One region of the Pseudoalteromonas sp. APC 3694 genome, then DNA from elsewhere that is predicted to be linked to it. Evidence: predicted binding sites of a transcription regulator. Region 1 holds the regulator's gene; each other region holds the start of a gene.
The links. The regulator ArgR, encoded in region 1, controls arginine synthesis, uptake and breakdown. The targets are predictions, from matches to a motif close to ANTGAATANNTATTCANT.

Region 1 (3,291 bases):
AATACGTTTGTGTCACCAGAGCATCGTAATATTGGCATGATGTTTCAAGACTACGCATTATTCCCACATTTAACGGTGGCGAATAATATTGGCTTTGGTCTAAGCGGTATGAGCAAAGCGGATAAACACGCACGCGTAAGTGAGATGCTAAAGCTGGTACACTTGGTAGGCTGCGCCGATAGATTCCCTCATCAACTCTCTGGTGGGCAACAGCAGCGAGTAGCGATTGCACGCGCATTAGCTTATAAACCTAGCTTACTGTTACTTGACGAGCCATTTTCTAATATTGATACCCAAGTACGATTTGAGTTAATTGCCGACATTAGGCGCATTATTAAGGCGCAGCAAGTATCGGCTGTGTTTGTTACTCACTCAAAAGAAGAGGCGTTTGCTTTTTCAGATACGCTAGCGGTTATGCACCAAGGTAAAATTGCGCAGCAAGGTACGCCAGAACAGCTTTTTGCTAAACCACGTTCAAAGGAGGTTGCAGAGTTTCTGGGTCAGGGCATATACTTAAGCGCAACCGCATTAACCGCCACTGAATATGAAACGCAGTTTGGGGTGGTTGAATCAATACAGCCACAGCAGCATGGCGTGGCCGATAAGGGCGTTATTTATGTGCGTCCGCATCAACTTGAACTTGTTAGTAATAACGATACGCAACAGCAATCTGAGCGGGTTAGTATATTAAGTAGTCGCTTTATTGGCTCCGCTTATGTATACACTGTGGTTATTGATGAGCAAGAAATAGAAGTTGCAGCCCAGTATGGCCAGTCATTTGAAATTAATGAACAGGTTACAATAAAAATAAAACCGCACACGGTGAATTTTTTTAAATCGTAATTAATCGCTGTGTTTTGCTCTAAAAAGTAAGGAATGACAATGGCGCAAGCGCAATCAGGGATTTGTGCTGAAGCAAACTTACACGGTTTGCACTTATTTTTTAATGTACTTGATGGTCACGACGAATCACTTCGCGCTAAGCTTAAAAAAGTGAGCGATATTGAAGATGAGTTTAGTGATCAATTCTCTGAATCTATGCTTTCTTGTATGGTCGCCATTGGCGCGCAATATTGGCCACACATTCTGCCTGATTATATGCCAAGTGAGCTGCAAAGCTTTCCTAATATCACCCATAGCGATTTTGTGATGAGTGCAAGGCCATGTGATTTGTTTGTGCAAATCCGCTCAGACAGAGAAGATGTAAACCACTTGTTTGCACTACAAATACTCAAACTATTCACCCCTGATGTTGAGCTGGTAGAGCAAGTTCGTAATTTCCGTTTTTTAGATGGTCGTGATTTTAATGGTTTTATTTATGCGGGCGATACCCCACATGGCCGTCAAAAACGCGTAACGGCGTTAGTAAACAAACCTGATAGTTTTGAAGATCAAGGTAGTTACATTCATGTGCAGCGCTTCAAACATGACTTGAGCTTGTGGCAGCATTTGTCATTACATGAACAAGAGCAAATAATGGGTCGTACACGCCTTGATAATACCTTGCTCAGCCCCGCACTTGAGAGCAGCCATGCAACCCGAAGTGAATTAAAAGATGAACAGGGGCAAGCATTATTACTAAATCAAAGTATGCCTTATGGCGACGTGTATGAGCAGGGGATGTTAATGATTACGTGCTCGGCTAAAGGGGATGCGTTCGAGAAAGTACTCAATAGCCGATTAGGGCAGGGGGAGTATTACGACCATTGGCTTGATTTTACTCAAGCAGATATGGGCTCTGCGTTTTTTGCACCCTCAGTGCGATTTTTAAAGCAGTTATAAAACAAGCCAGTAACGGCTACGTATCAGTATAGCCGTAACAGTGATAACCAAACGAGTTTAAACCGTATCAAACAAAATACGCACACGCTCTAATGTGAGGTCTATTTCTGATACTTTCGCTGGCGCAATAAAAATAGTGTCATCGCCGGCAATTGTTCCTAATACGCCATCTGCTTTACCTAATGAATCAAGTAAACGGGCAATTAGCTGCGCAGCGCCTGGGCTGGTGCGAATAATAATCATCATTTCGTTATGCATAATATCAATAACGAGCTGGCGTAATGGGCTCTTAGCGGTTGGTACCCCCATTTCGGCGGGTAAACAGTATACCATTTCTTGTTTTGCATTACGGGTGCGTACCGCGCCAAACTTACTTAACATTCGCGACACTTTACTTTGGCTAATATTATCAAAGCCTTGCTCTTTTAACGCATCAACTATTTCGCCTTGTGAGCCAAAGTTTTCTTCTTTTAAAAGTGCTTTAAAGGCTTTAACCAATGCTTCTTGTTTATCTTGTGGTTGCATAGTGTCTAATTAGTTATGTAATAGATACTGCAAATTCTACACAAAAATGCATAATTATGCAGCAGTTGTTTGCTTAAGTTGCCATTTTGCTGCGTTTAAACAGCAAAGTTTACAACTATGGTCGAAAATATAGCTAAAATAAGCAGGATAAATTTGTTTTTAGTCGTTAATTTCTTTATCTTATGAACCACAAATATTTCCTACCTCAAATCACGGAGAATTCCAATGAAAGTTGCTGTATTAGGTGCTGCAGGCGGTATCGGTCAAGCGTTGTCTTTATTATTAAAAACAGGTTTACCAGCTGGCTCTGAATTATCACTATATGATGTTGCGCCAGTAGTTCCTGGTGTTGCTGTTGACCTTTCTCACATCCCAACAGATGTTAAAGTTGCAGGTTTTGGTGCTGACGATTTAGATAAAGCATTAACAGGTTGTGATATCGTTCTTATCCCAGCGGGTATGCCACGTAAGCCAGGTATGGATCGTGCTGATTTATTTAATGTTAACGCTGGTATCATCAAAACACTAGCAGAAGGCATTGTTGCTAACTGTCCTAAAGCGCTTGTGGGTATTATTACTAACCCAGTTAACGGCACTGTACCAATTGTTGCTGAAGTATTTAAAAAAGCAGGTACTTATGATGCTAAACGTGTATTCGGTATTACAACACTCGATGTGATCCGTTCTGAAGCGTTCATTGCTGAGCTTAAAGGCGTTGACGTAGCAAGCGTTAAAGTTCCAGTAATTGGTGGCCACTCAGGCACAACTATCCTACCGTTACTTTCTCAAGTTGAAGGTGTTACTTTCACTGATGAAGAAGTGGCTGCACTGACTCCACGTATCCAAAACGCGGGTACTGAAGTAGTTAATGCTAAAGCGGGCGGTGGTTCTGCAACATTATCTATGGGTGCTGCTGCTGCACGTTTTTGTATGTCTTTAGTTAAAGGCTTACAAGGTGAAGACGTTGTAGATTATGCATACGTT
Region 2 (3,291 bases), on a different contig from region 1:
TAGTTTTAGAGGGAACACACGACGTGTTCCCTTTTTTTACGTTGAATAGGCTGGTATTTAGTTTGCCAACCTTTTACACTACTTGGCCATTGAACAAATAAAAACTATTATGGCTTCAGCAACTTTTAAAGTGCAACATAATACAGCACTTAGCAATTCACACATTTCTCTAAACGTAGCGCAAACGCAAGCTCTACGCAGTCAATTAAAAACTCAACGCGGTATTTTATATTCAAGCGATATTAAAGCGCTTTGCACCGAGCTTAATGTTAGCGACGATGCATTATTACAAGGCTTAGTGCCTATGGCTTCAGAGTTTTCCGTTGCACCTATTTCCAAATTTCATGTCGGCGCAATTGTAAAAGGGCTTGATTCACAAGGAAACACCACTTTTTACTTTGGCGCTAACGCTGAGTTTGACCATCAAGCACTTAGTTTAGTGGTGCACGGTGAGCAATCTGCCATTAATAATGCCTGGTTAAATGGCGGTAAAAAAATTCTTAAAATAGCGATTAGTGATGTCCCATGTGGGTACTGTCGTCAATTTATGAATGAACTCGCTGATGCGAAAGAGCTTGATATTTTACTGCCAGCACAAAACTTTAAATTGGCAGAGTTATTACCTCATTCATTTGGACCAACCGATTTAGGCAATGAGCACAGCTTATTTAACCCAGCAGAGCAAACTAATTGCTTTGAAAACAAACAACTTGATGAAAAGCTGATGAGCTATGCTTTAGCGGCTTATGTGCCATACAGCCAAAATTACAGTGCAGTAAAAATAAGTACGTTTGAAAACGGTGATTTTTATGGCAGCTATGCAGAAAATGCAGCGTACAGCCCGAGTTTATCGCCATTACAAAGTGCTGTGAGTCAGTTGTTTTTAGCAGGACTGAGCTTTGATAAGCAAACAGTTAAATCAGTTACGTTATTAGAAACGGCTGGTCATGAAAACCAATCAGGGGTGGCAAAAGCCGTGTTAGCAAGCTTTACTGGCTTGCCAACACTTGAGGTTATTAGCGTAACATTAGCCAAGTAACACTTTAGCGGCTTCAAGTACCACGGCAACCGATTTTTTCTCAATCTCGCCGTGGTCTACGTTAGGAATTTCTTGACGTGTTCTATTTACTAATACACCTGCAACACAGGCTGCTTGTAGGCCAAGAGCGGCACACATAGTAAATAAAGTAGCCGATTCCATTTCGTAGTTCATCACGCCTAGTTTTTGCCATTCTTCACAGCTACCCTGTAATGACTTAGGAACATAACCAGAATGCGTATCGTAACGCTCTTGTCCTGGGTAGAAGGTATCGCTTGAAGCGGTGATACCGATATGAAAATCGATGTTTAGGTTTTCACAGGCTTTTACCATCGCTTGAGTGGCAAAAAAATCAGAAACAGCTGGGTAGCACAGCGGTGCAAAATGCTGACTCGCGCCATCTAAACGAACTGAGGCTTGGCTAATTAAAATATCGCCTTCGTTAATGTGCGGCTGAATCGCGCCTGTTGTGCCAATGCGAAGAAAGCTACGTACGCCAAGTTGAGCCAGTTCTTCAACCGCAATTGACGTTGAAGGGCCGCCGATACCGGTTGAACATACAACCACTGAGTGGCCGTTTAATTGGCCTAAATAAATGTGAAACTCACGCGTTTGAGCAAGGCAGGTTGGATTATCTAAGAACTGTGAAATGCGTGCTGCACGATCTGGATCCCCTGGAACAATAGCCAGTTTCGCACCTTTTAAATCATCAATACACAGTCCTAAGTGAAATACCTTTTCCATAACTAAGCCTTTTTAATAAGAGTTGTTGTCAATTTAACATGATTACGAGAAACCTAAATGAAGTACAGGACGGATGTCCGTATTGATTTATTCATCAACTCTGAATATTCAATCAATGGCTAAAATCACTAACAAAATGAGCCAGTTGACTTGTTTGCTCAGACACTATATTCATACCTCAGAGCAAACCAGTAGCTAGCTAAAAGAGTTGTTAGCTAAATTTTAAATTGTTTATATTCATAAGGTTAGTTAGTAGGTTTTGTATTGTTTTGCCGCTGACCTAACCTCGCAAAACACAACGTTCAGTGATTTTTATAACCACAGACAATTAATTTTTAATTTATTCAGCGTTCGTCGTTTTGCATAACTACTCAATAATAGACAAGATATTCAGATTGAAAAAGGGTTTACAATGAGCACACAATTTCAAGCATTTAAAAATAAAGTTGAACACTGTTTATGTGCACCTGGCGACGGTGTATTCACGGTTAATACGGCAAAAGAACGCAAAGCAGCACTCAGAAATAAATTATATGGTCAAACTGAAAATGTCGATGCTTTATGGCGTGACTCGCTAAATGAATTACCTAACTCACCCCACAAAGCGGTTATGCTGGGGATTAGCTCTGATTGTGGTGGTGGTATTTTACGCGGTGCAAACTGGGGGCCTTTATTTTTACGTTCAGCTTTAATTGACCAGCAAACACAGTGTCGTTCATTTGACTTAGGTGATGTGCGCGTAATACCGCATTTATTACACGATAAATACTTAAACGAGGCAACAATTACCAATTGCCAAAAAGCGCTTTATGGCAATGACAATAACGATCATTTCGTAAGTCCACTGTCTATTACCGAAGATGTATGTGACAGCTTTTATGCAACATTCCAAGATAAAGGCATTTTTGGCATTGGTGGCGATCATTCTATTAGTTACCCGCTGACAAAAGCGTACTTAAAAGCAAAGCGTAGCCAAGGTAAGCGTACGGCTATTATTCATTTTGACGCCCACACCGATTTATTGGTTGAGCGTTTAGGCATCGATTTATGTTTTGGCTCTTGGTGTACCCATATTTTAGAATTTTTACCCGCGCCACATCATTTAATTCAATTTGGTATTCGCTCAAGTGGTAAGCCTAAATCACATTGGGAAAGTACCTTTGGCGTTAAACAGCACTGGGCAGCTGAAATTATTGAGCGTGGCGCAGCCGCTGTTGCTGCCGATACAATCGCGCAATTAAAGGCCGACAAGGTTGATGAAGTGTATGTAAGCTTTGATATTGACGCACTAGATGCGCAATTTGCCTCTGCGACAGGTACGCCTGAAGAAAATGGATTAACACCACAGCATGCGCTTGATATTTTGTCAGCTATTGCTGATGAGTTTCCAATAACCGGTGCAGATATGATGGAAATCGCACCGTTTACCGACAGCTCATTAGTGGGGCAATCAAGCTCAGAGACGACGCTTAGAGAAGGCGCTAAAATTTCAGCATTCTTAATTGCAG
Region 3 (3,291 bases), on a different contig from region 1:
GACATGGGTGATATAAATCACACAAACTATTAACCACTGGAACAGACGAATACTCACCTAAGGTAGTTAACGTACTGTGCTGATTAACACGGGCAACGATACCATCAGCCCAAGTTGAAATATTCAAGGCAAAATCTTTTATTGATTCACGTGCCCCCATTGCACCGTTTTGTTGATCAAGATAAACCGCATGACCGCCTAAGCGGTTTATACCAATATCAAACGATAAGCGCGTGCGTAAACTTTGCTTTTCGAACAAAGTAACCACTGACTTACCAGCTAACACTTGGCTATACTTTGCAGGGCTTTCTTTAATATCTTGCGCTAATTTTAATAAATTAAGGGCGCCTTGTTGGTCTAATTCTAGACCCGTTATAAAATCTTTAAACATATTCAACCTATGGTGTCACTTTAGTTCCGACGTGCTCGCCTTGCAGCAAAGCCGTTAAATTTTCTGGCTTTTGCCAGCTGGAAATGTACACACCGCGTCGTAAATGTTGGGCAGCGTGAAGACTGGTCTTAACTTTGACCTCCATCCCGCCCACAATTACTCCCTCTGCAATTAAAGTATCAATGTGTTTTGTGTCAAGTTGATGTAAAGGCTGCTTATTGGCATCAAGTACCGCCTCTACGTCCGTCATAAAAATAAGTTCTGCATTTAAATTATTTGCCATTGCGGCGGCTGCTTCATCGGCATTAACATTGTATAACAAGCCCTGCTCATCAAAGCCGATAGAACTGATGATTGGTAACCGGCCAGCACTGAGTAAATCATTAATAATAGAATCAGCATTGTTGTGACATTGACCTACTTGACCCAATGCTTTTAATTTTTGCGAGGCGGTGATCCCTGCTTCATATAAACTTAACCCCACCGGCTTATGACCAACATTAATTGCTTGCGCCATGAGTTGTTTGTTTGCCGCACCCGCAAGGGCTCCAACAATATAAGGCATCTGTTCTTTAGGGCTAATACGTAAACCTTGGTGTTTAGCACTGGCAAAACCAGCCTCTTTTAACCAGCTATCAACTAATGAGCCACCGCCATGCACAATGACAAATTGTGCATCATGTTGCTCATTAAGAACCTCAAAAAGCGCTTTAGCGGCATTTTCAGTATTGAGTACTGCGCCACCGAGTTTAATAACCCACGTTTTACTGCTCATTTAAACGCTCCTACTAAGCCTGTAGTGTGAGGCAAACCCATTGACAAATTAATACATTGCAGAGCCTGACCAGCTGCCCCTTTTAATAAGTTGTCAATTGCTGCCATTACTATTAACTGTGAGCCTTGCTGCTGCCACGCAATATCTACATAAGGTTGTTTAGCCACCCCTTTAATCGAAGGGATTTTGCTGCCAAGCAAACGAATTAATGGCTCATCCGCTAAGACTTGATACGCTTTAGCTACTTGCTCACTGGTCACACCCGGCTTTAATTGCACATAAATAGTTTCTAAAATACCGCGCGGGAAATTACCTAAATGAGGAGTAAATAACACCTCATGACATAGGTGCTGTTGTATTTCAGGCCCATGACGGTGATTAAACAAACCATAGGGTGCAAGTGATACCTCACAAAAATGCGTACCGATGCTGGCTTTTCGCCCTGCGCCAGTTACGCCAGAAACCGCATTAATAATAATTTTTTCATCACTCAACAAGCACGCTTGTTGCAGAGGCTTTAATGCATTTAATGCAGCCGTTGGATAGCAGCCAGCAACAGCAATTAACTGAGCATCAGTAATGGCTTTACTATTCCATTCAGCAAGACCATAAGCCGCTTGATTAAGTAGTTCTGGATGTTGGTGTTCAAAGCCATAATAAGTAACGTAATCATCATTACTTGCAAGACGATAGCCACCAGAAAGGTCAAATACCTTTTTGCCCATCGCTAAAAACTGAGGCGCTAAATCCACACTTACTTTATGATCGGTGCACAGACAAACGTAATCTGCTGAATGAGTGATATCAGCAAGTGCATGTTCATTTAGTGGCTGCAAAGGTAAATCAAGTAACCCTAAATGCTCAGGATACAATTCACTAAGCAATTTATGTTTATCTAAACTTTGCGCTGATACATAACAGCCAGTTAGTGAAAGCGTTGGATGTTTTGCTACTAAGCTAGCCAGTTCTGCGCCGCTGTAACCGCTGGCACCTATAATTACTACGTTCATTATTTACTCTTTATCTAAAATTAGTGACCACATTCCATGTTGTTTGTTTACACTAGGGTCTAACCCAGCCAAACAGATTAAATTTATGAGTGATAACTATCGTCGTATTATTTTCATGGCGTAACTTTAATATATTTATGCTTAAAAAGTGAATTGATATTCATCATAAATACTTTTATATTGTTATGCAATTAAAATGAATACTTATTTTGGAATTTTTTATGTCTCTGCCGTCATTTATTTCGATGTACCAGCAATTGATTGCTGCCCCCTCTATCAGTGCCATTGAAGATCATTTATGCATGAGTAATAAAAGTGTCATTGAATTGCTAGCGCAATGGTGTGAAAGCTTAGGTTTTAACTGTGAAATAATAGAGTTAGAAGGCAACAAAGGTCGCTACAACTTATTAGCAAAACGTGGTCAAGGCGACGGCGGTTTAATGCTAGCAGGCCACACTGATACAGTGCCATTTGATGATAGTCGTTGGAATCACAACCCATTTAAATTAACTGAGCAAGATAATAAACTATATGGCTTAGGTAGCATTGATATGAAAGGTTTTTTTGCTTTTGTACTGCAGGCTATTAGCGAGCTTGATGAAAAGCAACAAACACAACCAATTTTAATATTAGCCACCGCAGACGAAGAAACCACTATGGCTGGCGCACAACAAATCTGTAAGCACCCAAATTTAAAGCCAAGTCGCTGTATTATTGGTGAACCTACTGATATGACTCCGGTATTTACTCATAAAGGTCATATGAGTACAGCAATAAGAGTTGTCGGCCGTTCAGGACATAGCTCAGATCCCGAACGGGGTCTTAACGCCATCGAAGTGATGCATAAAGTGATTACAAAATTGCTAATCTTAAAAGAACAAATTAAGAATAAATATTCAATAAATCACTTTGAAATTCCTCACCCAACGCTCAATTTAGGTAATATTCATGGGGGCGATAATGCAAATCGGATTTGCGGTTGCTGTGAAATGCACATTGATATGCGCCCTCTTCCTGGCTTAAGTGTACAAGAGCTACAAGCATTGCTGCTTGATGCAACCTACGATATAAATCAGCAATACCCTAATTCGGTCAGTGTGATTGATTTACATGAG

Region 2: the regulator ArgR is predicted to act here: its motif matches at 2,142-2,159, upstream of QMA00_RS02595 (arginase family protein).
Region 3: the regulator ArgR is predicted to act here: its motif matches at 2,324-2,341, upstream of argC (N-acetyl-gamma-glutamyl-phosphate reductase).

Annotation. Positions count from the first base shown of each region.
Region 1 is NZ_JASDDE010000078.1:306-3,596, reverse strand. Features, by position in the region: gene QMA00_RS17295 (ABC transporter ATP-binding protein) at 1-843, shown strand, start outside; gene QMA00_RS17290 (Dyp-type peroxidase) at 883-1,782, shown strand; gene argR (transcriptional regulator ArgR) at 1,840-2,307, opposite strand; gene mdh (malate dehydrogenase) at 2,533-3,291, shown strand, end outside.
Region 2 is NZ_JASDDE010000004.1:38,401-41,691, reverse strand. Features, by position in the region: gene cdd (cytidine deaminase) at 110-1,039, shown strand; gene udp (uridine phosphorylase) at 1,028-1,783, opposite strand; gene QMA00_RS02595 (arginase family protein) at 2,196-3,291, shown strand, end outside.
Region 3 is NZ_JASDDE010000092.1:357-3,647, reverse strand. Features, by position in the region: gene QMA00_RS18100 (ornithine carbamoyltransferase) at 1-391, opposite strand, end outside; gene argB (acetylglutamate kinase) at 399-1,166, opposite strand; gene argC (N-acetyl-gamma-glutamyl-phosphate reductase) at 1,163-2,176, opposite strand; gene argE (acetylornithine deacetylase) at 2,398-3,291, shown strand, end outside.